Regions from separate parts of the Streptomyces sp. DF42 genome, predicted to be linked through region 3. Evidence: riboswitches for the same ligand, from Rfam matches in the RefSeq annotation. Region 3 holds a riboswitch; each other region holds the start of a gene.
What was found. A riboswitch is a leader RNA that binds a small molecule or an ion and turns the genes downstream of it on or off. The one in region 3 is predicted to bind S-adenosylmethionine.
Positions count from the first base shown of each region.

Region 1: linked by a shared signal. The riboswitch ahead of thrC (threonine synthase) and the one ahead of ACYUED_RS11955 (aminotransferase class V-fold PLP-dependent enzyme) in region 3 are both predicted to bind S-adenosylmethionine.
Region 2: linked by a shared signal. The riboswitch ahead of ACYUED_RS43135 (amino acid ABC transporter permease) and the one ahead of ACYUED_RS11955 (aminotransferase class V-fold PLP-dependent enzyme) in region 3 are both predicted to bind S-adenosylmethionine.

Region 1 is NZ_CM177859.1:4,300,999-4,310,489, reverse strand. It holds gene nagA (N-acetylglucosamine-6-phosphate deacetylase) at 1-1,067, opposite strand, end outside; gene ACYUED_RS19500 (ROK family protein) at 1,148-2,104, opposite strand; gene ACYUED_RS19495 (extracellular solute-binding protein) at 2,216-3,481, shown strand; gene ACYUED_RS19490 (DUF3263 domain-containing protein) at 3,559-3,792, shown strand; gene otsB (trehalose-phosphatase) at 3,853-4,722, shown strand; gene ACYUED_RS19480 (alpha,alpha-trehalose-phosphate synthase (UDP-forming)) at 4,710-6,116, opposite strand; gene ACYUED_RS19475 (glucosyl-3-phosphoglycerate synthase) at 6,216-7,160, opposite strand; SAM riboswitch class I at 7,332-7,487, shown strand; gene thrC (threonine synthase) at 7,506-8,789, shown strand; gene ACYUED_RS19465 (MoaD/ThiS family protein) at 8,900-9,175, shown strand.
Region 2 is NZ_CM177859.1:9,380,348-9,389,838, forward strand. It holds gene ACYUED_RS43115 (aliphatic sulfonate ABC transporter substrate-binding protein) at 1-37, shown strand, start outside; gene ACYUED_RS43120 (LLM class flavin-dependent oxidoreductase) at 34-1,359, shown strand; gene ACYUED_RS43125 (hypothetical protein) at 1,352-1,537, shown strand; gene ACYUED_RS43130 (ATP-binding cassette domain-containing protein) at 1,555-1,917, shown strand; SAM riboswitch class IV at 2,182-2,290, shown strand; gene ACYUED_RS43135 (amino acid ABC transporter permease) at 2,613-3,593, shown strand; gene ACYUED_RS43140 (amino acid ABC transporter ATP-binding protein) at 3,590-4,387, shown strand; gene ACYUED_RS43145 (ABC transporter substrate-binding protein) at 4,453-5,478, shown strand; gene ACYUED_RS43150 (GNAT family N-acetyltransferase) at 5,568-6,293, shown strand; gene ACYUED_RS43155 (putative leader peptide) at 6,353-6,439, shown strand; gene ACYUED_RS43160 (LLM class flavin-dependent oxidoreductase) at 6,517-7,725, shown strand; gene ACYUED_RS43165 (NtaA/DmoA family FMN-dependent monooxygenase) at 7,746-9,122, shown strand; partial or broken gene ACYUED_RS43170 (LLM class flavin-dependent oxidoreductase) at 9,098-9,478, shown strand; gene ACYUED_RS43175 (LLM class flavin-dependent oxidoreductase) at 9,471-9,491, shown strand, end outside.
Region 3 is NZ_CM177859.1:2,602,483-2,611,973, reverse strand. It holds gene qcrB (cytochrome bc1 complex cytochrome b subunit) at 1-208, shown strand, start outside; gene trpD (anthranilate phosphoribosyltransferase) at 353-1,417, shown strand; SAM riboswitch class IV at 1,494-1,610, shown strand; gene ACYUED_RS11955 (aminotransferase class V-fold PLP-dependent enzyme) at 1,734-3,110, shown strand; gene ACYUED_RS11950 (Lrp/AsnC family transcriptional regulator) at 3,146-3,427, opposite strand; gene ACYUED_RS11945 (rhomboid family intramembrane serine protease) at 3,424-4,209, opposite strand; gene ACYUED_RS11940 (hypothetical protein) at 4,374-4,613, shown strand; gene ACYUED_RS11935 (NYN domain-containing protein) at 4,648-5,991, shown strand; gene ACYUED_RS11930 (C40 family peptidase) at 6,214-7,248, shown strand; gene ACYUED_RS11925 (C40 family peptidase) at 7,450-8,466, shown strand; gene ACYUED_RS11920 (hypothetical protein) at 8,499-9,491, shown strand, end outside.

The DNA of each region.
Region 1 (9,491 bases), 1.7 Mb from region 3:
TGATGGTCAAGGATCACCAGGTCGGCGTCCTTGCCGGGCTCCAGGGACCCCACGGTGTCGTACATACCGAGCAGCTTGGCCGGGTTGGCCGAGATCGCCGTCACCACGTCCTCGACCGGCAGCCCGTCCACGGTCACCGCCCGCTTGAACGCGCGGTCCAGGGTCAGCGTCGAGCCCGCGATCGAGCCGCCCTCCATCAGCCGTGCCACACCCTCGCTGACCTCGACCTCCAGCGGGCCGAGGAGATAGCGGCCGTCGCCGACGCCGGCCGCGTCCATCGCGTCGGTGATGAGCGCCACCCGCTCCGCGCCCGCGTGATGGAACGCCAGCCGGAGGGAGGCGGGGTGGAGGTGGGTGCCGTCGTTGATCAGCTCTACGGTGACGCGGTCGTCCTCCAGGAGGGCGGTGATCGGGCCGGGCGCACGGTGACCGATCTGTGGCATCGCGTTGAAGAGGTGGGTCGCGACGGTGGCGCCCGCGTCGATCGCCGCGACCGTCTGCTCGTACGTCGCGTCCGTGTGCCCGACCGCCGCGATGACGCCGTGCTCGGCCAGCAGCCGTACGGACTCGATGCCGCCCGGCAGTTCGGTGGCGAGGGTGAGCATCTTCGCCTTGCCGCGCGCCGCGTCGATCAGCTTGCGCACCTCCGCCGGGTCCGGGTCGCGCAGCAGATCCTCGGAGTGCGCGCCCTTGCGGCACGGCGAGATGAACGGGCCCTCGAAGTGAATGCCCGCGATCTCCCCCTGCTCGGCCAGCTCCGACAGCAGCCCGGCCTGTTTGACCAGGAAGTCCACGTCGTCGGTGACGGTCGAGGCGACGACGGTGGTCGTGCCGTGCAGGCGGTGCGTGTGGAGAGCCTTGAGGACCTCGTCGACCGGTCCGCAGAAGGAGGCTCCGCCACCGCCGTGGTTGTGGATGTCGATGAAGCCGGGCACGACCCAGTGGCCCGTCACGTCGATGACCCGGGCGTTCTCCGGGGCGCTTCCGGCGATGCGGGTGCCGTCGACGACCAGTCGGGCGTTCTCGGCGGTTCCGGTGGGGAGAACCACGTTGGCGCCGGAGAGCACCAGGGGAGTTCCGGCCGTTGCGGGGTGCGGGTGCGTCGTGGCTGGTCGCGGAGTTCCCCGCGCCCCTGGGTCAGCTGCCATCAGGGGGTTACCTCCGTAAGGTCAGTGGTGGCTAGGAGATCCCAGGCCAGCAGCCCGGCGCCCAGGCAGCCCGCCGTGTCCCCCAGCGCCGCGGGGACGATCGACGGCAGCTTCTGGAAAGTGATCCGCCGCTGGACGCCGTCCCGCAGCGGTGCGAACAAGGTTTCCCCCGCCTCCGCGAGCCCGCCACCGATGATCAGGGTGCGCGGGTCCAGCAGGGTGAGGGCGGTGACCAGGCCGTCGGCCAGGGCGTCCACCGCGTTCTGCCAGACCCGGACGGCGTTCGGGTCGCCGGACGCGACGGCCTTGGCGCAGTCGGCGGCGTCCGCGTCGGGGGCCCCCGAAGCCGTCGCCCAGGCCTCGCTGACGGCCGCCGCGGAGGCGTACCGCTCCAGGCAGCCGACCTGACCGCACGGACAGGGGGCGCCGCCGGGCCGTACGACGATGTGGCCGATCTCTCCCGCGAAGCCGTGCGCGCCCGCCTCGACCCGGCCCGCGATGCCGATCGCCCCCGCGATTCCGGTGCCGAGGGGGACGAAGAGGAAGCGGTCGGCGCCTTTGCCCGCACCGATCCGGCCCTCGGCCAGCCCACCGGTGCGCACGTCGTGGCCGAGGGCCACGGGGATACCCAGTTTCGCGGCGAGCAGGTCGCGCAGGGGTACGTCGCGCCAGCCGAGGTTGGCCGCGTAGGCGGCGATGCCCCGGTCGGCGTCGACGATGCCGGGTACGGCGACACCGGCGGCGGACGCGGGCTCGCCGAACCGCTCGGCGCCCAGGGCGCTGAGCTCGGCGGCGAAGTCGAGGATGCCCTCGACGACCGCGTCCGGCCCGCGCTCCCTCCCGGTCGCCCGGCGCGCCTGATGCAGCAGCACGGGGGGTCCGGGGGCGGTGTCGGCGGCGACCAGCGCCGCCTTCATCCCGGTGCCGCCCACATCGAGGGCGATGACATGTCTCACGGGGGACAGTGTGACCCCACGACCCGCAAGAGGTCTAGTCCACTTACGTGGTGTAGACCTATTGTGTCCTTTTGATGGAACGGCGAGACAGCAGGGTTGAGGTCACAAGCAGTGCAGCGGCGTAGGACAGGAACGATCGCGGCGGTGTCCGCACTGGGCATGACGGCGGTCCTCGGCGGCTGCGGCCTCACCGGCGGTCCGGGTGACGTCACCCTGAAACTGATCGCCGCGGACTACGGCGACTCCGCCGCCAACAGCTCCCAGAAGTACTGGGACAGGCTGGTGAAGGAGTACGAGAGCAAGCACTCCGGCGTGAAGGTCGAGGTCAGCGTCTACTCCTGGAACGACGTCGACCGCAAGGTCAAGGAGCTGGTCGACGCCGGCAAGGCGCCCGACATGGCGCAGATCGGCGCGTACGCCGACTACGCCGACAAGGGCCTGCTCTACACGGCCGACGACCTGCTCTCCATCACCACCCAGGCCGACCTCGCCTCCGAGCTGGCCACCGCGGGCCAGGTCAAGGGCGTGCAGTACGGGATGCCGTTCGCCGCCTCCACGCGCCTGCTCTTCTACAACAAGACCCTCTTCCGGAAGGCCGGCCTCACCCCGCCGAAGACCTGGAAGCAGCTGGCCGCCGACGCCGCGGCGCTGAAGGCCGAGGGCGTGAAGTACCCGTACGCGCTGCCGCTCGGCCCGGAGGAGGCGCAGGCCGAGACGATGCAGTGGCTGCTGAGCGGCGGCGGTGGCTACACCGACGCCGTCGGCACGTACGGCATCGACTCCGCGCCGAACGTCGACACCTTCACCTGGCTCAAGGACGACCTGGTCGACAAGGGTCTGACCGGTCCCGTCGCGCCCGGCAGGCTGAACCGCGCCGCCGCCTTCGCCGCCTTCGCGAAGGGGGACGTCGGCATGCTCAACGGCCACCCCTCGCTGATGCAGATCGCCGCGAAGCAGGGTGTGAAGTTCGGCATGGTGCCGATGCCCGGCGTGGACGGCCGGCACAAGACCGCGATGGGCGTCGCCGACTGGATGATGGCGTTCAAGAAGAACGGCCACGCGGAACAGGTCGGCACGTTCCTGGACTTCGTCTACAGCGAGAAGAACGTGCTCGACTTCTCCCGCGAGTACGACCTGCTGCCGGCCACCGCGTCCGCCTCCGAGGTCATGAGCACGGACAAACAGGACGCCGACCTCAAGCCGTTCCTTGACCAGCTGCCGCTGTCCGAGCTCTACCCGGTCGGCAACACCTCCTGGGCCGACGTCGCCGCGGCGGTCAAGAAGAACATAGGCCGGGCGGTCGCCCCCGGAGGCAACCCGGCCGCCACCCTCGCACAGCTCCAGGCGACGGCCTCCACGGCGGAGAACGTGGACTAGCGGACCAGTAGCGGATCAAACGCCGACGCCGGCGCCGCGCAGGCGCGTTGTCAGTGGCGGGGACTACCGTGCGGGGCATGGACCAGGAGCAGTTGGGCGACCGCGAGCAGGCCATCCTCGCCCTCGAACGCCGGGGCTTTCCGGGCCCCGGCGCCAAGGAGCGCGCGATACGCGAGCAGCTGGGCCTGGCCCCCGTCCGCTACTACCAGCTGCTGAACGCCCTGCTGGACGACGAGCGGGCGCTCGCCCACGACCCGGTGACGGTGAACAGGCTGCGCAGGGTGCGGGAGACACGCCGAGCGGAACGCTGACCCCTGCCGCGCTCTCGCGAGCCATGGATGAGCCCGGCCGCCCGCGGTTAGGGTCACCGTATGGGCACCCATACGGATACGGACTCGACGCACTCCACGGACCCTCTGCCGACGCCCGCCACGCAGGCGGGCCGCGACGGACTGGCCGCGATTCTCGCGCACCCGGGGAAGACGGTGGTCGGCCTCGACTTCGACGGCACCCTCGCCCCGATCGTGCCGGACCCCGAGCAGGCCCGCGCCCACCCCGAGGCGGTGCCCGCGCTCGCCGCCCTCGCCCCGAAGGTCGCCTCCGTGGCGGTGGTCACCGGCCGTCCGGCCGGCGTCGCCGTACGGCACGGCGGGTTCGCGGGCGTGGCGGGCCTGGAACACCTGGTCGTCCTCGGCCACTACGGCGCCGAACGCTGGGACGCGGTGAGCGGCAAGGTCAGCGCGCCCGCCCCGCACCCCGGCGTCGCCGCCGTCCGCGCCGAACTCCCCGGGTTCCTGGACCGTATCGGCGCGTGGGAGGGCACCTGGGTCGAGGAGAAGGGCCGCGCCGTCGCGGTCCACACCCGCCGCGCCGCCGACCCCCAGGCCGCCTTCGAGGCCCTGCGCGCACCCCTCACCGACCTCGCCGGCCGCCACGGCCTGATCGTGGAGCCCGGCCGCCTGGTCCTGGAACTGCGCCCGCCGGGGATGGACAAGGGCGTGGCCCTGCTGGAGTACGTCCGCGAGATCGGCGCGTCGGCGGTCCTCTACGGCGGCGACGACCTCGGCGACCTCCCGGCCTTCGCGGCCGTCGACGAACTCCGCTCCGACGGCATCCCCGGCCTGCTGGTGTGCAGCGGCAGCGACGAGGTGACGGAGCTGCGGGAGCGGGCGGACGTGGTGGTCGACGGTCCCCAGGGCGTCGTACGGCTGCTGCGGGGACTGGCGGCTCAGCTCGGCTGATCGCGCAGGGCGTTCAGCTGCTCCAGGAACCACTGCGCGGGCGGCAGCGCCGTGGCCGCGGCCACCAGCCTCTTCGTGCGCTCGGCCCGCTCTCCCACCGGCGTGGTCAGCGCGGCGTGCAGGGCGTCCGCCGTGCCGATCACGTCGTACGGGTTCACCGTCAGCGCGTCCTCGGCCAGCTCCTCGTGGGCCCCCGCCTCCCGTGACAGCACCAGCGTGCAGCCCTCGTCCGAGACGACCGGCACCTCCTTGGCGACCAGGTTCATGCCGTCGCGGACGGGGTTGACGAGGGCCACGTCCGCCAGCCGGTACGCGGCCAGGGAGCGCGCGAAGTCGTCCTCGACGTGCAGCACCACCGGGGTCCAACCGGGCGTGCCGTAGCGGGAGTTGATCTCGTCCGCCAGGCGCTGTACTTCGGCCGTGTAGTCCCGGTAGACCGCCAGGTCCTGGCGCGAGGGGTACGCGAAGGCGACATGCACCACCCGCTCGCGCCACTCGGGACGGTCGTCGAGGAGATGCCGGTAGGCCAGCAGCCCGCGCACGATGTTCTTCGACAGTTCGGTGCGGTCGACCCGCACGATCGCCTTGCGGCCCGCACCGATCTGCGCCCGCAGCGCGGCCACCCGCTCGTCGACGTCCGCCTCGTGCGACCGCTGCCGCAGGAAGTCGGCGTCCGCGCCCAGCCCGTGCACCCCGATCCGGGTACCGCCGAGCCCGCCCACCGGCTCCGTGCACGCCGTGAAGGCCTCCGCCCAGCGCCGGGTCAGGAAACCCAGCCGGTCGGCGCCCAGCATGCCGCGCAGAAGCTGCTCGGCGATGTCGTCCGGCAGCATCCGGAAGTAGTCCACCGGAGCCCACGGCGTGTGCGAGAAGTGTCCGATCCTGAGGTCAGGCCGCAGCCGGCGCAGCATCCCCGGCACCAGACACAGGTGATAGTCCTGCACGAGGACCGCGGCCCCCTCGGCCGACTCCTCGGCCAGTGCCTCGGCGAAGGCCCGGTTGTAGGTCTCGTACGACGCCCACTGCCGCCGGAACTCCGCGTCGAAGACCGGCTCCAGCGGTGTCTGGTACAGCATGTGGTGGACGAACCAGAGGACCGAGTTCGCGATGCCGTTGTACGCGTCGGCGTGCACGTCGGCCGGGACGGCGAGCATCCGCACGCCGGCCTCGCCCTCCCCGCGCCGTACCGCCTCCCGGTCGCCGTCGCTCAGCGCCGAGCACACCCACAGGGCGCCCGCGTCCGGCCCGATCGCGGACAGACCGGAGACCAGCCCGCCGCCGCCGCGCTTGGCGAGCAGCGAGCCGTCCTCCCGCACTTCGTACGAGACCGGGCCGCGATTGGACGCGACCAGCACCTGATGCACCTGATGAGCAGCGCCCTGCGTGGAAGCCATAGACCTCAACCTAGCCCGGCCCGGAAACGCTCAAACGTTTGGTAGCGGTTCGGGGCGGACCGTATACGCACCGTGACGCGCATCCGTCGGGCGACTCCGTCAGGCGACCTTGCGTGACGCGTACTCGGCGATCTCCAGCATCGGCGGCCGCTCCTCCGTGTCCACGGAGTAGGTGCGCGGCTCGAAACCGTCCTCGCTCCGCTCGAACTGGGTCAACGACGGCCGGATCAGGTGACCGCGGGCCAGTCTCAGCTGCGCCGTGCGGTAGATCGTGGCGGACATCCTGCCGAGCGCCTGCCCGTCCTGGTGCCGGTGCTTGCGCACACCGACGTCCACCTGGGCGAGCGCGTCGAGGCCCACCAGATGCAGGGCGTCGATCAGCATGCCCAGCTCGACGCCGTACCCGACGGGGAAGGGAAGCTGTTCCAGCAGGCTGCGGCGGGCCGCGTACTCGCCGCCGAGCGGCTGCACGAAGCCGGCCAGCTGCGGCCAGTGCATGTTCAGCAGCGGGCGCGCCATGAGTTCGGTGACCCGGCCGCCCTGGCCCGCCGCGCCTCCCAGGGGGCGGTCGTACATGCCCTTGACCAGGTCGATCCCGGGGTCGGTGAGCAGCGGGCCGACGATCCCGTAGACGAAGTCGGAGGAGAACTCCTTCAGGTCGGCGTCGATGAAGCAGACGATGTCCCCGCTCGTGACGAGCAGCGAACGCCACAGCACCTCGCCCTTGCCGGGGACGGCCGGGAGGCGGGGCAGGACGTCGTCTCGGTGGACGACCCTGGCCCCGGCCGCCGCGGCGACCTCGGAGGTGCGGTCGGTGGACCCGGAGTCGACGACCACGATCTCGTCGACGAGCGGGACCTGCTGCATGAGGTCGTGACGGATGACCGCGACGATGTCGCCGACGGTCTCCTCCTCGTTGAGCGCGGGCAGCACGACACTGACCGACTGGCCCGTGCGCTGTTTAGCGGCGAGAATCTGGTGCAGCGGGCGATCGGTGAGGGACCAGGAGCGGGTGCTCAGCCAGCGCTCGACTTCTTCCAGCACGTAGGCGGCTCCTTTGCGTTCTCTCGGCGAGCGTGGATTCTGTGTGATCCATCTCGCGCATCGGACGGCTATCTCAACTGTCCTGGCCTTCGGTTACAGTCTTGAACAACGCTGATGACCATCGCATGTCGGGGGTCGTCCCCGCGTTCAACGAGTTCAACAACTACATACCGCTCATCCAGAGGGGCAGAGGGATACGGCCCGATGAAGCCCCGGCAACCCTCCAGTCGGTTCTCGTAGATCGATATTGATCATTCCGCGAGGCTCCCGGCTAGGGAAGGTGCCAAATCCGTCTCACGACGAGATGCGTCGTGAGGAAGATGAGGAGAAAGGGCCTCGCCTCACATGGCTGCGCAGACTGTTGCAAGCACCACGAACACCGTCGATCTGGGTCCCGCCGCGGCTCTCTCGTGCCGGGAGTGCGGTCACCGGGTACCCCTCGGTCCGGTCTTCGCCTGCGAGGAGTGTTTCGGCCCGCTCGAGATCGCGTACGACTTCTCGGCCTACGACACCGAGGAGCTCCGCAAGCAGATCGAGGCGGGTCCCGCGAACATCTGGCGCTATGCGCCGCTGCTGCCCGTCCCCGCGGACGTGGCGGACAAGCCGAACATCAACCCCGGCTGGACCAAGCTCGTCAAGGCCGACAACCTGGCGCGTGAGCTGGGCGTCGACGCCGGCAAGCTCTTCGTGAAGGACGACTCCGGCAACCCGACGCACTCCTTCAAGGACCGCGTCGTCGCCCAGGCCATCGAGGCCGCGCGCGCCTTCGGCTTCACCACTCTCTCCTGCTCCTCCACCGGCAACCTCGCCGGTGCGGTGGGTGCCGCCGCCGCCCGCGCCGGCTTCCGCTCCTGCGTCTTCATCCCGCACGACCTGGAGCAGGGCAAGGTCGTCATGGCCGCGGTCTACGGCGGCGAGCTCGTCGGCATCGAGGGCAACTACGACGACGTGAACCGCTTCTGCTCCGAGCTGATCGGCGACCCGGCCGGCGAGGGCTGGGGCTTCGTCAACGTCAACCTGCGGCCGTACTACGCCGAGGGCTCCAAGACCCTCGCGTACGAGATCTGCGAGCAGCTCGGCTGGCAGCTCCCGGACCAACTGGTCGTCCCGATCGCCTCCGGCTCCCAGCTCACGAAGATCGACAAGGGCCTGCAGGAACTGATCAAGCTCGGGCTCGTCGCGGACAAGCCGTACAAGATCTTCGGTGCGCAGGCCGAGGGCTGCTCGCCGGTGTCGGTCGCCTACAAGGCGGGCCACGACGTCGTGCGGCCGCAGAAGCCGAACACCATCGCCAAGTCGCTGGCGATCGGCAACCCGGCGGACGGTCCTTATGTCCTCGACATCGCCCGTCGCACCGGCGGTGCGGTGGAGGACGTGAACGACGAGCAGGTCGTCGACGCGATTCGGCTGCTCGCCCAGACCGAGGGCATCTTCGCGGAGACCGCCGGCGGGGTGACGGTCGGCGTGACGAAGAAGCTGATCGAGAACGGTCTGCTGGACCCGACCCTGACGACGGTCGTCCTGAACACCGGTGACGGTCTCAAGACGTTGGACGCGGTGGCCGGCACGGGGCTGACCGCGACGATTCGTCCCAACCTGGAGTCGTTCCGCGACGCTGGGCTCGTGTAGCTGTTCTTGTCTGCGGGCCGCTGGGGGCTGGTCGCGCCCGCGTGGCGGTAGCCGCACATCGAACACAGCCCCGCGCCCCCGAGGGCGCGTACCTGACCGGAGGTTTGAACATGAGCGTTTCCGTCCGCATCCCCACCATCCTGCGCACCTACACCGGGGGCCAGGCCGAGGTCGCCGCTGAAGGGGCCAACCTCGGCGAGGTCATCGCCGACCTGGAGAAGAAGCACACGGGTATCGCCGCGCGCGTTCTCGACGACCAGGGCAAGCTGCGTCGCTTCGTCAATGTGTACGTGAATGACGACGACGTCCGCTTCGAGCAGGGGCTGGAGACGGTGACGCCGGACGGTGCGGGCGTCTCGATCATCCCGGCCGTTGCCGGAGGCTGACCCGGAACAGGTCGAACGACCCGATTATTACCGTCGGCAATGTCGGTTACCGAGAGTTCATCGAATTGCCCCCTCCGCGAGAGAAACGGAGGGGGCAATTCTGCATGGTTGAGCACGGTACAGTTGGGGAACCCGCTTGGCTCCGTATGCCGGATGCATATGAGTTCTCTCTTTCCAGGCAACTAGAAGCAGCCAAAGTGTGCAGGTTTTTTGCGCCTTATGCTCCTTTTGTGGGGCCCGACTTGCCCTGAATTCGGGCGAATTCTCAGTAAATTCCCGACCGGTCGTGCCCGGATTTCTCGTCCGATTGACCTGT
Region 2 (9,491 bases), 6.8 Mb from region 3:
CGGTTACGACAGCTCCAAGCTGAAGGTCACCTCATGAGCGGGGGACGGCGGCTCCACCTCAACGCCTTCCTCATGGAGGCGGGGCACCACGAGGCGGCGTGGCAGCTCCCGCACAGCAACCCCCGGGCGGACTTCGACCTGCGGCACTGGATCGAGCTGGCGCAGCTGGCCGAGAGCGCCAAGTTCGACTCGTTGTTCCTCGCGGACGGCCCGGCCCTCATCGGCACCGGCGAGTTCCGGCCGCCGGGCCAGCTCGAGCCGCTGACCCTGCTGACCGCGCTGTCCCAGGCGACCAGCAGGATCGGCCTGATCGCGACCGTGTCGTCGACGTACAACGAGCCGTACAACCTCGCCCGCCGGCTCGCGTCCGTCGACCACGTCAGCGGCGGCCGCGCCGGCTGGAACATCGTCACCTCGGCAGGGGCGGACGAGGCGGCCAACTTCGGCCTCGACGACCGCCCCGGCCACGCGGAACGCTACGCCCGTGCCGACGAGTTCCTGAAGGTCGCCAAGGCGCTGTGGGACAGCTGGGAGTCCGAGGCCGTCGTCGCGGACAGGGCCACCGGACGCTACGCCGACCCCGGTCGGCTGCACCGGCTCGACCACCAGGGCAGGTACTTCAAGGTGGCCGGCCCGCTCAACGTCGAGCGCCCGCCGCAGGGGCACCCGCTGCTCGTCCAGGCCGGCTCCTCCGAGGACGGCAAGGACTTCGCGGCCCGCCACGCCGAGGCCATCTTCACCGCCCACACGACGTACGAGCGCGCGGCCGCCTTCTACGCCGACATCAAGGCACGGACCAGGGCCACGGGCCGCGACCCGGACGGCGTGATCGTCCTGCCCGGGATCGTCCCGTACATCGGCTCGACCGAGAAGGAGGCCCGGGCGCTTGCGCGGCAGTTCGACGAGTTGCGCGTTCCGGAGTACGGGCTGCGTCAGCTGGCCGCCGTGTTCGAGACCGAGCCGTCGGTCTTCGAACTCGATGAGCCCCTGCCGGACTTCATCCTCGCCAGACCGAAGCTGGAAGGCTCGCAGAGCCGCTCCGACCTGATCATCGATCTCGCAGTGCGCGAGCAGCTGACGGTCCGGCAGATCATCTCCCGGCTCGGCGGCGGGCGCGGCCACTTCGAGTTCGTCGGCACACCCGAGCAGATCGCGGACACGATCACCGCCTGGTTCGAGGGCGGTGCCGCGGACGGGTTCAACATCATGGCGCCCGCCCTGCCGTCGGGTCTCGCGGCCTTCGTGGAGCATGTGCTGCCGATCCTGCGCGGCAAGGGGCTGTTCCGCGAGGAGTACGAAGGCACGACCCTGCGCGAGCACTACGGGCTCCCGGTCCCGGCGAACCAGTTCCATGCCTGACCCGCTCGCGACTCCCGCCGCTTTCCGGAGCGGCGGGAGTCCGCCCGCACTGCGGGTCGAGGGCCTTCGCAAGACGTACGAAGACGGCTTCACCGCGGTCGCCGGGCTCGACCTGGAGATACCGGACGGCGCCTTCTTCGGCCTGCTCGCCCGAACGGCGCCGGGAAGACCACGCTGATCGGCTCGCTGTGCAACATCGTCCGACCCACCGCAGGCACGCTCTCCGTCTTCGGCCACGACCACCGCAGCCGTCAGGCCCGGAGGCGCCTCGGTCCGGCCGCTCAGGAGATCAACGTCGACCGGTCCCTGTCCATCCGGCAGATCCTGATCTACCACGCCGAATACCACGGCATCGGCCGGAAGGCGGCCGCCCGGCGCGCCGACGAACTGCTCGCCCTGTTCCGCCTCGACGACAAGGCCGATGCACGCGCCTACGAACTCTCCGGCGGCATGCAACGGCGCCTCGTCCTCGCGCGGGCCCTCATGCACCGGCCCCGCCTGCTCATCCTCGACGAGCCGACGGCCGGTGCCGACGTCGAGCTGCGCTCGGAGATCTGACGGGTCGTCCAGGGCCTCAACTCCGCAGGCACCACTGTGCTGTTGACGACTCACTACATGGAGGAGGCGGAGACCGTGTGTGGCGAGATCGCGCTGCTGCGCGCGGGCCGGATCGTCGACCGCGGCTCCGCCGCCTCGCCTGGAGGCCGCCGGAGCGGCCGGCCGGATCCTGGACCGGACGGCCCCCACCGCTCGCCTGCCTTTCCATCTGCTGGACCGGCGTTGACAAATGTTCGGGCCGTTGTTTTAACTACCGTTCAGAACGGTCATGAGCGTCAGCGACAAGCCCTGGCTTGCTGACCGGCAACCCTCCCACCGCGGTGGGGTGCCCCAGGTGACGACCCGGCCGATGAAGTTTCGGTAAGCGCGAGGCCCACAGGGCCGGAAGAGTGACGGTGACGCCATGTACGCAGCTCCCAGGACGGCCGCACGCCGCTCCCAGGGCTGCGTCCCGTCGTATGCGAACCTGCTCGTCGGCGATCGTGCCGTCGATCTGCTCCGCGTGAACAGCGCACTGTGTACCGCACCGGCCCGCGCCCGCTGTCGGGGCTGACCTCTCTCAGCAGCCCCCGCACTTCCTGACGAACACCGCGACCGCGGTGTGCCGTCGTCCTCCCCGCCCCCGGTACCCGCCGTCGCGTGCGCCGCCGCATGCCGCCGTGCTTCCGGGAGGTCCGACCCAGCCGGAGCCCACCATGAGTGAACCCCCTGGTGCCACCGTCGCCCTCGCCGAGCCGCCGATCACCGACGGTCCGTCAAAACCTTTCACTGCCCAGCGAGTTCTTCCGTTGCGACGGCCAGGCCGCTGGATCGTCACCGCGGTCGTACTCGTCCTGGTCGCCCAGTTCGTGCACGGACTGGTGACCAACCCCTTCTACCAGTGGGACCGCTGGAGCTACTGGTTCCTGCGCCCCACCATCCTCGACGGCCTGCTGATCACCCTCGAAGTCACCGCCTACAGTGCGGTGCTGGGCCTTGTCGGCGGCATCGTGCTCGCACTGGGCCGGCTCTCGAAGAGCCCGGTGCTGCGCGCGGTCAGCTGGACCTACGTCTGGGCGCTGCGCTCTATCCCGCTCATCGTGGTGCTGATCTTCCTCTACAACTTCAGTGCCCTGTACAAGACGGTGAGCGTCGGTATCCCCTTCGGGCCGGCCTTCTTCTCCTTCGACGAGTCGAGACTCGCCACCGACATGGTCGTCGCCGTCATCGGCCTCAGCCTCAACGAGGCGGCCTACGCGGCCGAGGTCGTACGCGGCGGCATCCTCTCCGTCGACCAGGGCCAGCACGAGGCTGCCGCCGCGCTCGGCCTGCCCAAGAGCTACCAGTTCCGCAGGATCGTCTTCCCGCAGGCGCTGCGCTCGATCATCCCGAACTACGTCAACCAGCTCATCGGCCTGATCAAGGGCACCTCACTGGTCTTCTACGTCTCCCTGCTCGACCTGTTCGGCTCCGCGCAGACCATGGGGTCCACCTACCCCGGCGACATCGTGCCGCTGCTGCTGGTCGTCACCGTCTGGTACCTGATCCTGACCAGCATCGTGTCCGTCGTGCAGTTCTACGTCGAGCGGCACTACGCCCGCGGTGCCACCCGCAGCCTGCCGCCGACGCCACTGCAGAAGCTCCGCACCGGTCTCTGCGACCTGCGGGCCCGCATCCGCCGGGAGGCCGCCGTATGACCGCCGAGACGCTCGAAGCCGTGGAGGACGTCGAGGCCGCCACCGTCGAGGTCCACGACGTGCACAAGTGGTACGGCACCCACCGGGTACTGGACGGCGTCGACCTGACCGTCCGCCCCGGCGAGGTCACCGTCATCCTGGGCCCCTCCGGCTCCGGCAAGTCCACCCTGCTGCGGGTCATCAACCACCTGGAGAAGCCCGAGATCGGTTACGTCAGCATCAACGGCGAGCTGATCGGCGTGAAGCGGCACGGCGACCGCCTGAAGGAGCTGAGCGAGTGGGCCATCCTCACCCAGCGCGGGCGGATCGGGTTCGTCTTCCAGAACTTCAACCTGTTCCCGCACCTGACCGTCCTGGACAACGTGGCCGCCGCCCCCGTCGCCACCGGAAAGCTTGGCAAGCCCGAGGCGCAGCAACTGGCCAAGGAACTCCTCGAACGCGTCGGCCTCGGCGAACGCGTCGGCGCCTACCCGCGGCAACTGTCCGGCGGCCAGCAACAGCGCGTCGCCATAGCCCGCGCCCTCGCCCTGCGCCCCGGCGTCATCCTCTTCGACGAGCCCACCTCCGCCCTCGACCCCGAACTGGTCGGCGAAGTCCTCGCTGTCATCAAGGACCTGGCCACCAGCGGCACAACACTCGTCATCGTCACCCACGAAATCGGCTTCGCCCGCGAGATCGCCGACCGGGTCGTCTTCCTCGACGGCGGAAAGATCATCGAGCAGGGCCCGCCCGCCGAGGTCCTCGACAAACCCCGGCACGAGCGGACCAGGGACTTCCTCAGCAAGGTCCTCTGACCTGCCGCATCCCCAAGACCTCCCCCCCACGCCACCCTCATCACCTCCAGCGACAAGGAACGGCCATGCCCACCCACTTCACCCGACGCAGCCTGATACGCGGCATCACCGCGGCGACCGCCGTCGCCTACCTCGCCACCGGGCTCGCCGCCTGCGGTGGCAACAGCGACGCGGCCACCACCACCGAAGCCGCCAAGTCCGGCGAGGTCGTCATCGGACGGGTCTCCAACGGCGCGGCAACCCAGACCACCATCAAGGTCTCCGAGGTCAAGTCCATCAGCGCCGAACTGCCCGCCGCCGTCAAGAAGAGCGGCACGCTGGAGATCGGCATCGGCGCCCTGCCCGCCGGGTTTCCCCCGCTGGCGTACGTCGGCGACGACCAGAAGACCCTCACCGGCTCCGAGCCCGACCTCGGCCGCCTGGTCGCCGCGGTCCTCGGTCTCAAGCCCGAGGTGAAGAACTCCACCTGGGAGAACCTCTTCGTCGGCATCGACAGCGGCAAGGTCGACGTGGCCTTCTCCAACGTCACCGACACCGAGGAGCGCAAGAAGAAGTACGAGTTCGCCTCCTACCGGCAGGACAACCTCGCCTTCATCGTGCCGAAGAAGAGCACCTGGAACTTCGACGGCGACTACGAGAACCTCGCCGGCAAGACGATCGCCGTCGGCTCCGGCACCAACCAGGAGAAGATCCTCCTGGAGTGGAAGGCCAAGCTGGCCAAGGAGGGCAAGAAGCTCACCGTCAAGTACTTCCAGGACAGCCCCAGCACCTTCCTCGCCCTGAACAGCGGCAAGATCGACGCCTCCTTCGGTCCCAACCCCGGCTTCGCCTACCACAACCGTCAGGTCGCCAACACGCCCAACGCCACCCGCACCGCGGGCACTTACTCCGGCGCGGGCGCGAGCCTCCAGGGCTTGATCGCGGCAACGGCGAAGAAGGACAGCGGACTCGCCAAGCCGCTCGCCGACGCCATCAACTACCTGATCAAGAACGGTCAGTACGCCGAGTGGCTCAAGGCGTACAACCTCTTTGACGAGGCCGTCGCCAAGCCCGAGGTCAACCCGCCGGGCCTGCCGCTCGACAACTCCTGACCACCGCGTGCCGGGGACTCCACCGCCGCCCCGCGATGGGGTCCCCGCCCGCCGGACACACCGAGCCGCACCCCGGAGACCGCCACACCATGTCCGTCACCACCCCCACCGCCAGCTCCTCGCACATCCTGGACAACCCTGCCTGGGCCGCGCTCACTGGCCCCCACGCCCACTTCGCCGAACGAATCGGCCACGCCGCCCGCTATCACCAGGACGTGGCTCCCTTCTACGCCGTCTCCGGCGAGGACGACCCGCGCGCCTGGGTCGACCTTGCCGCGCTCGTCGGCGCAGGCGGCACCGCCTCGGTGCAGGGCGTCACCGAGGCGCCGGAGGACTGGGAGGTCGTCGGCACCGGACACGGCGTCCAGCTCGTGGACACCGGCCTGCGCGCGCAGCCCGACCCCGAGGCCGTACGGCTCGGCCCCGACGACGTGCCCGAGATCCTCGACCTGGTCGCCCGCACCGAACCCGGCCCCTATCTGCCCCGCACCGTCGAGATGGGCACCTACCTGGGCATTCGCCATCGCGGCCGCCTGATCGCCCTGGCCGGCGAACGCCTCCATCCACCCGGCTGGACCGAGATCAGCGCCGTGTGCACCGACCCGGCGTACCGCGGCCGGGGTTTGGCCACCTGCCTGGTCCGCGCCGTCGCGGCCGGCATCAGGGAGCGCGGCGAGCGGCCCTTCCTGCACGCCAGGGCCGACAACGCGAACGCGATCCGGCTGTACGAGTCGATCGGGTTCACCCTGCGCCGCCGTACCGTCTTCTCGCTCGTCCGGCACACCGGAGCCGCCGCTCTGGAAGAAACGGCATAGCCGTGTCGTTGTCCTTGTCGAAGGTGAGTGCTTGGACCACTCGGACGGAGGTGCGGCACGTGACACGTGTACTCCGTGTCGTCCGCCTCCACTCCCGGCCCCATATCGACCTCCAGCGCGTGGCCGGCTCCCTCTGTAGCTCCTGACCCCGTTTGCCCAGCCGCCGCGCGCCCCGATTCCCGCGGGCCGGCGATCTCGTACGGACCTCCAGGAAGGCACCATCGTGTCCTCAACTCCCTCTTTCCACCTGCACCTTGCCGTCGCCCTTGAGGGCACCGGCTGGCACCCCGCCTCCTGGCGTGAGCCGGTCGCCCGCCCCCGGGACCTGTTCACCGCCGGCTACTGGGCCGATCTGGTCGCCGAGGCCGAGCGCGGCCTGCTCGACTTCGTCACCCTCGAGGAGGGACTCGGCCTGCAGTCCTCCCACTACGGCGAGTTGGACGGCCGCACCGACCAGGTCCGCGGCCGCCTCGACGCCGTACTGATCGCATCCCGCATCGCGCCGCTCACCCGGCACATCGGCCTGGTGCCGACCGTGATCGCCACCCACACGGAGCCCTTCCACATCTCCAAGGCGATCGCCACCCTCGACTACGTCAGCAACGGCCGAGCCGGCCTGCGCGTCCAGATCAGCGCCCGCCCGCACGAGGCCGACCACTTCGGCCGCCGTACCTTCCCGCCGATCAACCTGGCGGAACTCCAGAGCCCGGCCGGACAGGAGCGGCTCACCGACCACTTCGACGAGGCCGCCGACTACGTCGAGGTCGTCCGTCGCCTCTGGGACAGCTGGGAGGACGACGCCGAGATCCGGGACGCCGCCACCGGCCGCTTCGTAGACCGTGACAAGCTCCACTACATCGACTTCGAGGGAAAGCACTTCAGCGTCAAGGGCCCCTCCGTCACCCCGCGCCCGCCCCAGGGTCAGCCCCTGGTCACCGCCCTGGCCCACCAGACCGTCCCGTACCGGCTGGTCGCCCGCCAGGCCGACGTCGGCTACGTCACCCCGCACGACGCCGAGCAGGCGCGCGCGATCGTCGCCCAGATCCGCGCCGAGCAGGAGACGGCCGGACGCGCCGGTGAACTCGTGCACGTCTTCGGTGACTTGGTGGTCTTTCTGGACGACGACCAGGCCGCCGCGGAGGACCGCCGCGCCCGCCTCGACGCCCTCGCGGGAGAGCCGCACACCGGCGATGCCCGTGTCTTCGCCGGTACGCCGGCCCAACTGGCCGATCTGGTGCTGGGGTTGGCTGCGGAGGGGCTGAGCGGGTTCCGGTTGCGGCCCGCCGTCGCCGGACATGACCTCCCGGCCATCACCCGTGGGCTGGTCCCCGAACTCCAGCGTCGGGGCGCCTTTCGCACCGCCTACGAGGCCGACACCCTGCGCGGCCTGCTTGGCCTGGCCCGCCCCGCCAACCGCTACGCCACCGCCTGAGCCGGAAGGACCCCACCGACATGAGCAAGCCGCTGAAGCAGATCCATCTGGCCGCGCACTTCCCGGGCGTCAACAACACCACCGTATGGAGCGACCCGAAGGCCGGCAGCCACATCGAGTTCAGCTCCTTCGTCCACTTCGCGCAGACCGCCGAACGCGCCAAGTTCGACTTCTTGTTCCTCGCCGAGGGCCTCAGACTGCGCGAACAGGGCGGGAAGTTCTATGACTTGGACGTCGTCGGCCGCCCCGACACCTTCACCGTCCTCGCCGCGCTCGCAGCCGTCACCGAACACCTGGGCCTGACCGGCACCATCAACTCCACCTTCAACGAGCCCTACGAGGTCGCCCGCCAGTTCGCCAGCCTCGACCACCTCTCCGGCGGACGCGCCGCCTGGAACGTCGTCACCTCCTGGGACGCCTTCACCGGCGAGAACTTCCGCCGCGGCGGCTTCCTCCCGCAGGACGAGCGATACTCCCGCGCCAAGGAATTCCTGGCCACCACCCACGAACTCTTCGACTCCTGGCATGGCGACGAGATCATCGCCGACCAGGCCACGGGCGTCTTCCTCCGGGACGCGAAGGCCGGCTCCTTCGTGCACTCCGGGCAACACTTCGACATCCACGGCCAGTTCAACGTCCCCCGCTCCCCGCAGGGCCGCCCGGTCATCTTCCAGGCCGGCGACTCCGACGAGGGCCGCGAGTTCGCCGCCTCCAGCGCCGACGCCATCTTCAGCCGGTACGCCACCCTGGAGGGAGGCCAGGCCTTCTACACGGACGTCAAGAACCGCCTCGCCAAGTACGGCCGCCGTCACGACGAACTACTCATCCTGCCCGCCGGGAGCTTCGTCCTCGCCGACACGGACGAAGAGGCCGGGGAACTGGCCAAGGAGGTGCGCCGCCAGCAGGTCAGCGGGGCCACCGCGCTCAAGCACCTGGAGTTCGTCTGGAACCGGGACCTGTCCTCCTACGACCCCGAGGGCCCGCTGCCCGACATCGACCCGGACGTCAGCGCCGACCACATCTCCAAGGGCCGGGCCCAGGTCCGCATGTACCGTGACCCGCTGGCCACCGCCCGCGAGTGGCGTGAGCTGGCCACGGCCAACAACTGGTCGATCCGCGACCTGGTCATCGAGACGGGCAACCGCCAGAACTTCATCGGCTCCCCGGCGACCGTCGCCCGCACCATCAACGAGTACGTCCAGGCGGACGCGAGTGACGGCTTCATCCTCGTCCCGCACATCACCCCGACCGGCCTCGATGTCTTCGCCGACAAGGTCGTCCCGCTCCTACAGGAACAGGGCGTCTTCCGCACCGACTACGAGGGCCCGACCCTCCGCGACCACCTCGGGCTCGTCCACCCGGACGACCTGCGGGGCGAGGAGCGGGTGGCGTCGTGAAATTCCTCGCCATCACACTCGTCGTGCACCGCCCGGATCCCCTCACATTCAAGAAGGCGGGGCTGCCGGTCGTCTTCGAGACGCTGGAGGACTTCGTCGAGCGCAGCTCCGCGCTGATCGGCAGCCCGCAGCAGGTCATCGACAAGGTGCACCGCTACCACGAGCAGTTCGGGCACACCGTGCTCCACCTGCACGCCGACGCGAGCGGGCTGACGGCGTCCCAGCACCGTGCCTCCCTTGAGCTGTTCCAGTCCGAGGTCGCCCCCGTCCTGCGCCGCGAGATCCCGGACCCCCCGTTCGTATGGGGACCCGTGCTTCCGGCGCCACCGCTCACCCAGGAGTCCGTCCATGTCTGATGTTGCCCTCGGC
Region 3 (9,491 bases):
CGCGCTGCACACCCTCACGGCGCACGAGCAGTACAAGCCGGCCGAGATCGGCCCGACGACCGACGACAACGGCGTCGAGCGCAAGGTGAAGGGCTCCGAGAAGCTCCGCGCCAAGCTCAGCGAGGCGTACTTCGGCGAGGAGTCCCAGATTCCGAAGCCGACCGTCGAGGAGTACAAGGAGATCACGAGCGGCCACGGCCACCACTGATCGCTGCGGCGTCGCCACGCCACAGCAAAGGGCCCCGTCCGGTGTTCGGACGGGGCCCTTTGCCATGCCTTCCGGCTGGATAGGGTGGGGGTCGCGGACTCCGCTACGAGTTCACACACTTCTACGACACCCAGGAGCGTCCTTATGAGCGCTGTGACCCCCGCTGGAGGCGACACCGCGGCGGGCCGTTCCTGGCCCGAGGTACTGAACGCCCTGCTGTACGGCCGCGACCAGAGCGCCGACGCGACGGCATGGGCGATGGACCAGATCATGCGGGGTGAGGCGACGGACGCCCAGATCGCGGGCTTCGTCGTCGCCCTGCGCGCCAAGGGCGAGACCGTCCAGGAGATCACCGGCGTGGTCCGGGCGATGTACGAGCACGCCAAGGTGATCGAGGTGTCGGGCCGCACGGTCGACATCGTCGGCACGGGCGGCGACGGCGCCAAGACGGTGAACATCTCCACGATGTCGGCGCTCGTGGTGGCCGGCACCGGCGCGAAGGTCGTCAAGCACGGCAACCGCGCGGCCTCCTCGGCGTCCGGCTCCTCGGACGTCCTGGAGAAGCTGGGAGTCAACCTCGACCTCACGCCCGTGCGGGTGGCCGAGGTGGCCGAGGAGGCGGGCATCACGTTCTGCTTCGCGGTGAAGTTCCACCCGGCGCTGCGTCATGTCGCCGCCGCCCGCGGCCAGTTGGGCATCCGGACGGTGTTCAACGCGCTGGGCCCGCTGACCAACCCGGCGAAGGTCAAGGCCCAGGCGGTCGGCGTCGCCGACCCCCGGCTGGCGCCGATGATCGCGGGCGTCCTGGCCGAGCGCGGCAACTCCTCGCTCGTCTTCCGCGGCGACGACGGCCTCGACGAACTGACCACGACGGCCACCTCCCATGTCTGGATCGTCCGGGACGGCAAGGTCGCCGAGGAGTCCTTCGACCCCCGTGACGTCGGCCTCGAACTGGTGCCGGTGCAGGCCCTGCGCGGCGCCGACCCGTCGTTCAACGCGGAGGTCGCCCGCAGGCTCCTGGACGGTGAGACGGGCCCGGTCCGCGACGCCGTACTGCTGAACTCGGCGGCGGCGCTCGTGGCGCTCGATCCGGGCTCCGGGACGCTCGCCGAGCAGCTGCGGGCCGGGATGGACAGGGCGGCGGAGTCGATCGACTCGGGCGCGGCCAAGCGGACGCTGGAGCGCTGGGTGGCGGTCAGCAACCGCTGAGGAGTGACGCGGGGCGCAGTCCACGATCCGGACTGCGCCTTGCGGACCGAAGATCGTATGGCAGGATGTCCTACCAGGTCATGAGTGACAGTCATGAGGCCCCGGCCGACTGTCCGGCAACCCTCCGTCCGTGGCGGGGTGCCCCGGGTGAAGACCAGGCCGTGCACAACAAGGTGTGCGGCAAGCGCGGACCCCTCCCACAGCCAGGGGTCCTGGTCGTCGAGGAGTCTTCTGTGAGCAAGCGAATGCGATAGGGCGTAGTGCCCCGCCCCCGCGTACCCCTTTTCACTTTCCTTGCCTCTCACGGGAGTTCCCCATGTCTGTCTCCTCTGCTGCCGTCGCCCAGACCATTTGTGCCCCGCTGCCCGTTCTGGGCCGGGATGTCACCGTCCCGCTCGTGACGGGCGGCGAGGTCACCTACGCCGCGCTCGACTATGCGGCCAGCGCCCCCGCCCTCCAGCGGGTCTGGGACGACGTGGCGGCCTACGCCCCGTACTACGGCAGTGTCCACCGCGGCGCCGGATACCTCTCCCAGCTGTCGACCGACCTGTTCGAGAACGCCCGCAGGACGGTTGCGGAGTTCCTCGACTGCCGCCCCGACGACCAGCTGGTCTTCACCCGCTCCACGACGGACTCGCTCAACCTCCTCGCCGCCGCGCTCCCCGCCGACTGCCAGGTCTTCGTCTTCGAGACCGAGCACCACGCCAGCCTGCTCCCGTGGAAGGACGCCCGGGTCACCTACCTCGACGCCCCGCGCACCCCGCGGCAGGCCGTCGAGACCCTGGAGCGCGCCCTCGCCGACCGCACTGCATCCCCCCAGGACGGGTACGGCCCGGCACTGGTCTGCGTGACCGGCGCCTCGAACGTCACCGGCGAGCTGTGGCCGGTGCGCGAGCTGGCGGCGGCCGCGCACGCCCACGGCGCCCGCATCGTCCTGGACGCGGCCCAGCTCGCCCCCCACCACCCGGTCTCCGTGCGGGACCTCGACGTCGACTGGGTCGCCTTCTCCGGCCACAAGCTGTACGCGCCCTTCGGCTCCGGCGTGCTGGCCGGCCGCGCCGACTGGCTCCGGGCCGCCGACCCCTACCTCGCGGGCGGCGGCGCCAGCCGCAAGGTCACGCGGCGCGAGGACGGGGGAGTGGACGTGGAGTGGCACGAGAGCGCCGCCCGCCACGAGGCCGGCTCCCCGAACGTGATCGGCGTCCACTCCATCGCGTCGGCCTGCAAGGCCCTCACCGAGGCCGGCTTCGACACGCTGGTCGCCCGCGAGCAGGACCTGATCGAGAAGGTGAAGGCGGGCCTCGCCGAAGTCCCGGAGGTCCGGATCCTCTCCCTCTTCGGCGACGACGCGCCCCGGGTCGGCGTGATCTCCTTCGTCGTCGAGGGCTGGAACAGCTCGCACTTCGCCGCCGCGCTCTCCGCCGAGTACGGCATCGGCGTCCGCGACGGCCTCTTCTGCGCCCACCCGCTGGTCCGCACCCTGCTGGGCAGCGACCCGCAGACCCAGGGGGAGTGCGGCGCCCCCGAGGCCGCGCCCGGCGAGAAGTCCCTCAACGCGATCCGGGTGAGCTTCGGCGCCGGCACCCCCGACGAGCACGTCGAGCGCTTCGTCAACGCCGTGAAGGAGCTGGTGAGCGACGGCGCGAAGTGGCGGTACCACACGGAGGAAGGCCGCTGCGTCCCCGCGGTCTGAGCCGGGCTACGCCTTCGGGCGGTGTCCGCGACCGGTCAGGAGTCCAGGCCGATCGCGAACGCCGCCTCCAGGTCGTGCTGCGAGTAGGTCCTGAACGCCACGTGCGTGTCCGTTCCCTCCACGCCGGGGATTTTGCTGATGCGGCCCGGGATGACCTCGGCCAGGTCCTCGTGCTGCTTGACCCGGACCATCGCGATCAGGTCGTAGGTACCGGTGACCGAGAAGACCTCGCTCACCGATTCCAGCGCCGCGATCGACTCCGCGATCTCGGGGATCCGGTCCACGCTGGTCTTGATCAGGACGATCGCGGTGATCACGGCTGGTTCTCTCCCTCGGGGGCCGGAGCTGGGGCGGACTTCACTGTAGTCGCCCGGCCGTCTCCCATCACCGCCCTTCCGAGGCCGCCCCTCGGGCCCTCGCTGCGTCCGAAGCGGACCCAGGCCAGGACGAAGCCCAGGCCGAAGCCCACCAGGTGGGCCAGATAGGCCACCCCCGGGCCCGCGGGCGCCCGCCCGGCCGCCAGCCACTGCAGGGCCGCCCAGAAGGGCAGCACGACCCAGGCGGGCAAGCGCACGGGGAGGAAGAAGAGGAACGGGAGCAGGCTTGTGACCCGGGCCCCGGGGAACAGGTACAGAAACGCGCCCAGGACCGCCGAGATCGCCCCGGACGCGCCGACCAGGGACTGCTCGGACGTGGCGTTGGCCGCCGCGTACCCCAGCAGGGCGAGGTAGCCGCAGCAGACGTAGAACACGGTGAACCGCAGTGGGCCCACGCGTTGCTCCGTCATCACGCCGAAGACGTAGAGGAACAGCATGTTGCCCAGCAGGTGCACCCAGCTGCCGTGGACGAACAGGGCCGTGGCGGGGGTCAGGGCGGCCCTCGGGGAGCCCTGGAACAGCTCGGCCGGGACCACGCCCCAGCGGTGGAAGTAGGCGCGCTGGGCGGCGACCAGCGCGTCCCCGGAGCCGTAGGCCGGATTCAGGCCCGCGGCCGGACCGGTCACGAAGGCCAGGAAGCACAGGGTGATCAGCGCGTATGTCACGGGCGCCGCAGGGCGCCGGATCACTCTGCTGACGGTCGGGCTCCAGTTGCTGATCATGGACACAGAGCATGACGTAACGGGACGCAGCAGCACAGACCGCCTCGCCGCCCTGGACGGGCGGGCGGCGAGTCCTCGCCAGGCCGTAGGGTTACGAGCCATACGCCCAGGGAATCTGGGGCGTCACTGACAATGGAAGCCCAGAAGGAAAGAGCACAGGCACGATGACGGTTCCCCTGCCGACCGCCTCCACGCGGTGGCGCTGCACCCTCTGCGGCAACCTCACGCGCTTCGACGTGACCCGCTCGTCCAAGGTCGTCGAGTACGTCCACCTCGATCTGGCGGGCGACCCGAAGGTCGAGGAGCGCGAGGTGGTCAGTGAGACCATCGAGTCGGTGCGCTGCCGGTGGTGCAACGCGGTGGACCAGGTGGAACTCGTGGACAGGCCGGGCGCCGACTCCTGAGCGGAGCGGCCCCACAGGTATTGGGGTGTGACGGATGGCGGAGACCACAGGCGGGGGGCCGGGCGACGGCACCGCCGAGGTGCTTGACCGTCCGCTGCCCGACGGGGTGCGCCGCAGGGTCGTCCAGATCGTCTCGGACGGGTTCGGCGGGCTCACCGTCGGCGAACTGCCCGCACAGCTCAGGCAGTACGCCCGCTTCGCGCCGAACCGGCGGGCCAAGTTCGCGGGCAACGCGATGGCGGCCGCACTGGAGACCGATCCGCTGTTCCGGCAGCGCATCGGGGAGAAGCTGAGAGAGGTCCAGCCGGAACTCACAGGCGCTCTCGACTCCGGCTCGCCGCCCCCGGCCGCGGATCCGCTCGATGTGGCGGCCGCGGCCTATGTTCTGCGGCCCACCGGTTGGGTCAAGCTCGTCACCGCGGCCGGCGAGGAGGCCCAGCGGGCCGATGCCGAGCGCGCCGACGAGGAGAGCCGGGCCGAGCTGGAGCGGCTGCGCGAGGAGCTCGACCGCGCCCGGGAGCAGACCCGGGCCGACACCGAGCGGCTGCGGGCCGAGCTGGAGGCCACCAAGAAGGAGGCCGACTCGCTGCACCGGAAGCTGCGTGCCGCCCACAGCGACGTCAAGCGGCGCGAGGCCGCCCTGCGCAAGACACAGGGCGAGATGGAGGCCGCACGCGCCGAGGGGCAGGCACAGCTGTCCGCCGCCGAGAGCGAGACCCGGCGCCTGAAGTCACGGCTCGGGGAGGCGGAGGCGGCCCTGGAAGCCACGCGCAAGGCAGTGCGCGAGGGGCGCAGCGTCGAGGACATGCGCGTACGACTGCTTCTGGACACCGTGCTGGACGCGGCCCAGGGGCTGCGCCGGGAGCTGGCGTTGCCACCCGTGTCCGTACGGCCCGCCGAAACCGTCGATGCGGTCGAACCGGGACGAATGACGCCGAAGGACATCGCCGCGCGGGCACTGTCCGAGAACGACCCCGCGATCCTGGACCAGCTGCTCGCGCTGCCGCAGGCGCACCTGGTCGTCGACGGCTACAACGTCACCAAGACCGGCTATCCCCAAATGCCCCTGGAGAAGCAGCGGTTGAGGCTTCTGGGGCAGCTCTCGCAGCTCGCCGCGCAGACCGGCGCCGAGGTCACCTGCGTCTTCGACGGGGCCGAGCTGGCCGCTCCCGTGCTGCTCGCGCCGCCGCGCGGGGTCCGGGTGCTGTTCTCCAAGCCCGGCGTGACCGCCGACGAGTTGATCCGCCAGCTGGTGCGCGCCGAGCCGCCCGGGCGGCCCGTCATCGTGGCCTCCACCGACCGCGAGGTGGCCGACGGAGTGGCTCGTGCGGGGGCGCGTCCGGTCGCCTCGGCGATGCTCCTGAAGCGGCTGACCTGAGCGCATGTCCCGAAGGTCGAACTTCTAGGTTTAATGACCGAATTGGCGGGATCGTCACGCAACGTAGCGTCAACCGCGCATCACTGCATGTGCGTTGTGTGCAAAGAATGCATTGCGTGACGGGATTTTTTTGTGTGAGGATTTGATCTGATCACAGGATGGTCACTAGGGTCGGGCCGAACCTCCGAACGGGTGATCACTCTCAAGAAGGAGCCCGCGTCCGTGGCGTCCCACCGTCGACCCAAGCAGCCGAGCCGCACTCGCGTGACCGTGCTCACCACCGCAGCTGCTGCCGCCGTTGCTTTCAGCGCCCAGGCCGCCAACGCCGCGCCGAGCGAGAAGCCCTCCAAGGACGAGGTCAAGGCGAAGGTCGACGCTCTCTACGAGCAGGCCGAGCAGGCCACCGAGAAGCTCAACGGCGCCAAGGAGAAGCAGGAGAAGCTCCAGAAGGAGATCTCCACCATCCAGGACAACGTGGCCCGCGGCCAGGACGACCTCAACGAGCTGCGCGACTCGATAGGGCTGGCAGCAGCCGCCCAGTACCGCACGGGCAGCATCGACTCCTCCCTCCAGCTCTTCCTGTCGTCGAACCCGGACGACTACCTGGACAAGGCCTCCACCGCCGACCAGCTCAGCGCCCAGCAGGTCGAGGCGCTGAAGAAGATCCAGGAGAAGCAGCGCGAGCTCGCGCAGGAGCGCTCCGAGGCCTCGGACAAGCTCAAGGACCTCGCCTCCACCCGCACCGAGCTCGCCAAGAAGAAGAAGCAGGTCCAGGGCAAGCTCGCCGAGGCGCAGAAGCTGCTCAACACCCTGACGGCCTCGGAGCGGGCGGCGCTCGCCGCCGCGGACAGCCGCGCCAGCCGCTCCTCCGCCGAGCGTGTGGACCTCGGCAACTCGACCTCCGCCTCCGGCCGCGCGGCCGCCGCCTTCTCGGCCGCCCAGAGCCAGCTCGGCAAGCCGTACGTCTACGGCGCCACCGGCACCGCCTCCTACGACTGCTCGGGCCTCACCTCCTGGGCCTACGCCCAGGCCGGTGTCTCCATCCCGCGCACCTCGCAGGCCCAGGCCAACGCGGGCACGCGGATCTACAGCGAGAGCCAGCTCAAGGTCGGCGACCTCGTCATCTTCTACGGCGACCAGCACCACGTCGGTCTCTACGCCGGCAACGGCCAGGTGATCCACGCCCCGCGCACCGGCACCGTCGTGCGCTACGAGTCGATCGGCAACATGCCGTTCCAGTTCGGCGTCCGGATCTGACCGTGCCGCCCGAACGGGCGAATTGCGTGACCCCACACTGACCCCACGCCCCGCCGATGACCTGCGTCAGAGGCGGGGCGTCACGTTGTGTGGCCATGGAGGTCTTTGGCCGTCGGCCCGCCGCGGGGCTACTGTCTGCCGCGTTTCCCTGCTGAGGCGGGGAGGCAGTCCTTGTCGCCAACGGAGGGAGCGCGGCTTCCCGTGGGGTCTCATCGCCGTCCTGCACCGACGTCCGGGTTCAACCGGGGGGCCGGGGCCGCCCTGTGTGCGCTGTCCGCCGCGGCCTCCGCCCTCGGCGCCGTGCCGGCGACCGCCGCTCCGCACGACACCACCAGGGCCGAGGTGGACCGCCTCTACGAGGACGCCGAGAAGGCGACCGAGGCGTACAACAAGGCCGACGAGACCGCCGACACGCTGCGCAGGCAGGTGAGCGACGCGCAGGACCGCATCGCCCGGCAGCAGCAGCGCATCAACACCATGCGGGAGTCGCTCGGTTCGCTGGCCGGCGCCCAGTACCGCTACGGCGGCATCGACCCGACCCTCGCCCTGCTGTTCTCCCATGACCCGGCCGACTACCTCGACAAGGCCTCCGTCCTCGACCGCATCACCACCCACCAGGCCGGCGAACTCAAGGACCTGCAGTCCGCGATGCGCGAACTCGCCCAGGAGCGCGTCGAGGTGGTCGGCAAGCTCGCCGAGCTGACCAGGAACCGCAAGGCGGTCGCCGCCCACAAGAAGACCGTCGAGAAGAAACTCGCCAAGGCGCGCCGGCTGCTCAACTCCCTTCCGTACGGGGAACGCGCCGCCTACGACCGGGCCTCCCGCGGCGACCGCGGCGACATCCCCGGCCTCGGCAGCGCCCTCCCGGCCTCGGCCCGCGCGGCCGCTGCGATCGCCGCCGCCCGCTCCGCGCTCGGGACGCCGTACATCTGGGGCGCCACCGGCCCCTCCGGCTTCGACTGTTCGGGCCTGATGCAGTGGTCGTACGCGCGCGCCGGCGTCCAGTTGCCGCGCACCTCGCAGGAGCAGCGGTACGCCGGCCGGCAGATCCCGCTCTCCGAGGCGCGCCCCGGAGACCTGGTCACCTACCGGTCCGACGCCAGCCATGTCGCGATGTACATGGGCAACGGCCAGGTGATCCACGCGCCCTATCCCGGCGCGCCCGTGCGCTACGACCCGGTGAACATGTTGCCGGTGTCCTCGGTCACGAGGGTCTGACCAACCGCCCTGTCGGCCTTACGATCGGAAAGGTGGCTGGTCGTAGGCGGGCGTCGAGGTCCGCGCTGGTGGTGCTGGTGCTGCTGCTCGTCTCTCTGGTGGCGTGCGGCGGCAGACCCGTGGGCGACACCGCCAAGGCAGATCTGCAGCGCGTCCTGGACCGGCGGTCCACCGCCGTCCTCGACCGCGACCGGGGCGCCTTCCTGACGACGGGTGAGCTCGGCTGGTTCGAGAACCTCCGCGGGGTGCCCCTCTCGGCCTGGTCGTACCGCGTCACGGCCCTGCACTGTACCGGCGACGAGGCCACGGCCGCCGCCGAACTGCGCTACCGCATCGAGGGATACGACAAGGCGCCTGTCACCGTGGGCCGCACCCTGACCCTCTCCCGGGAGACGGACGGGCAGTGGTACGTCGACGCCGACAAGCCCGCGAAGAAGGCCGCCCAGCAGCTGTGGGACCAGGGCGGGGTGACCGTCGTGCGGGGCAGGCACAGCCTCGTCCTCGGCACCGGACAGTCCAGCGAGGCGCTGCACACCTATGCGGACCTCGCGGACAAGGCGGTGCCGGCCGTGTCCGCGGCGTGGGGCCTGGAGTGGACCGGGCAGGTCGTGGTGCTCGTACCGGGGTCGGTGGACGGCATGGCGGGGCTGCTCGGCTCGCCCGCGTCCCAGTACCGGGGAATCGCGGCGGTCACCACGGGCGAGGTGGGCGGTCCACCGAACGCGCCCGCGGACCGCATCATCGTCAACCCTGACGCGTACTCCCTGCTCGGGCCCGTGGGCAAGCAGGTCGTGCTCACCCACGAGACCACCCATGTCGCCACCCGCGCCCACACCACCGCCGCCACCCCGCTGTGGCTGTCCGAGGGTTACGCCGACTGGATCGGCTACCTCGCCACCACCCGCAGCCCCTCCGAGGCGGCGCCGGAGCTGGCGCGCGCGGTCAACGAGGGGCGTGTGCCGGACAACCTGCCCACCGACAGGGACTTCGGCTTCAGCGGCGACGCCACGAAGCTGGCGCAGTCC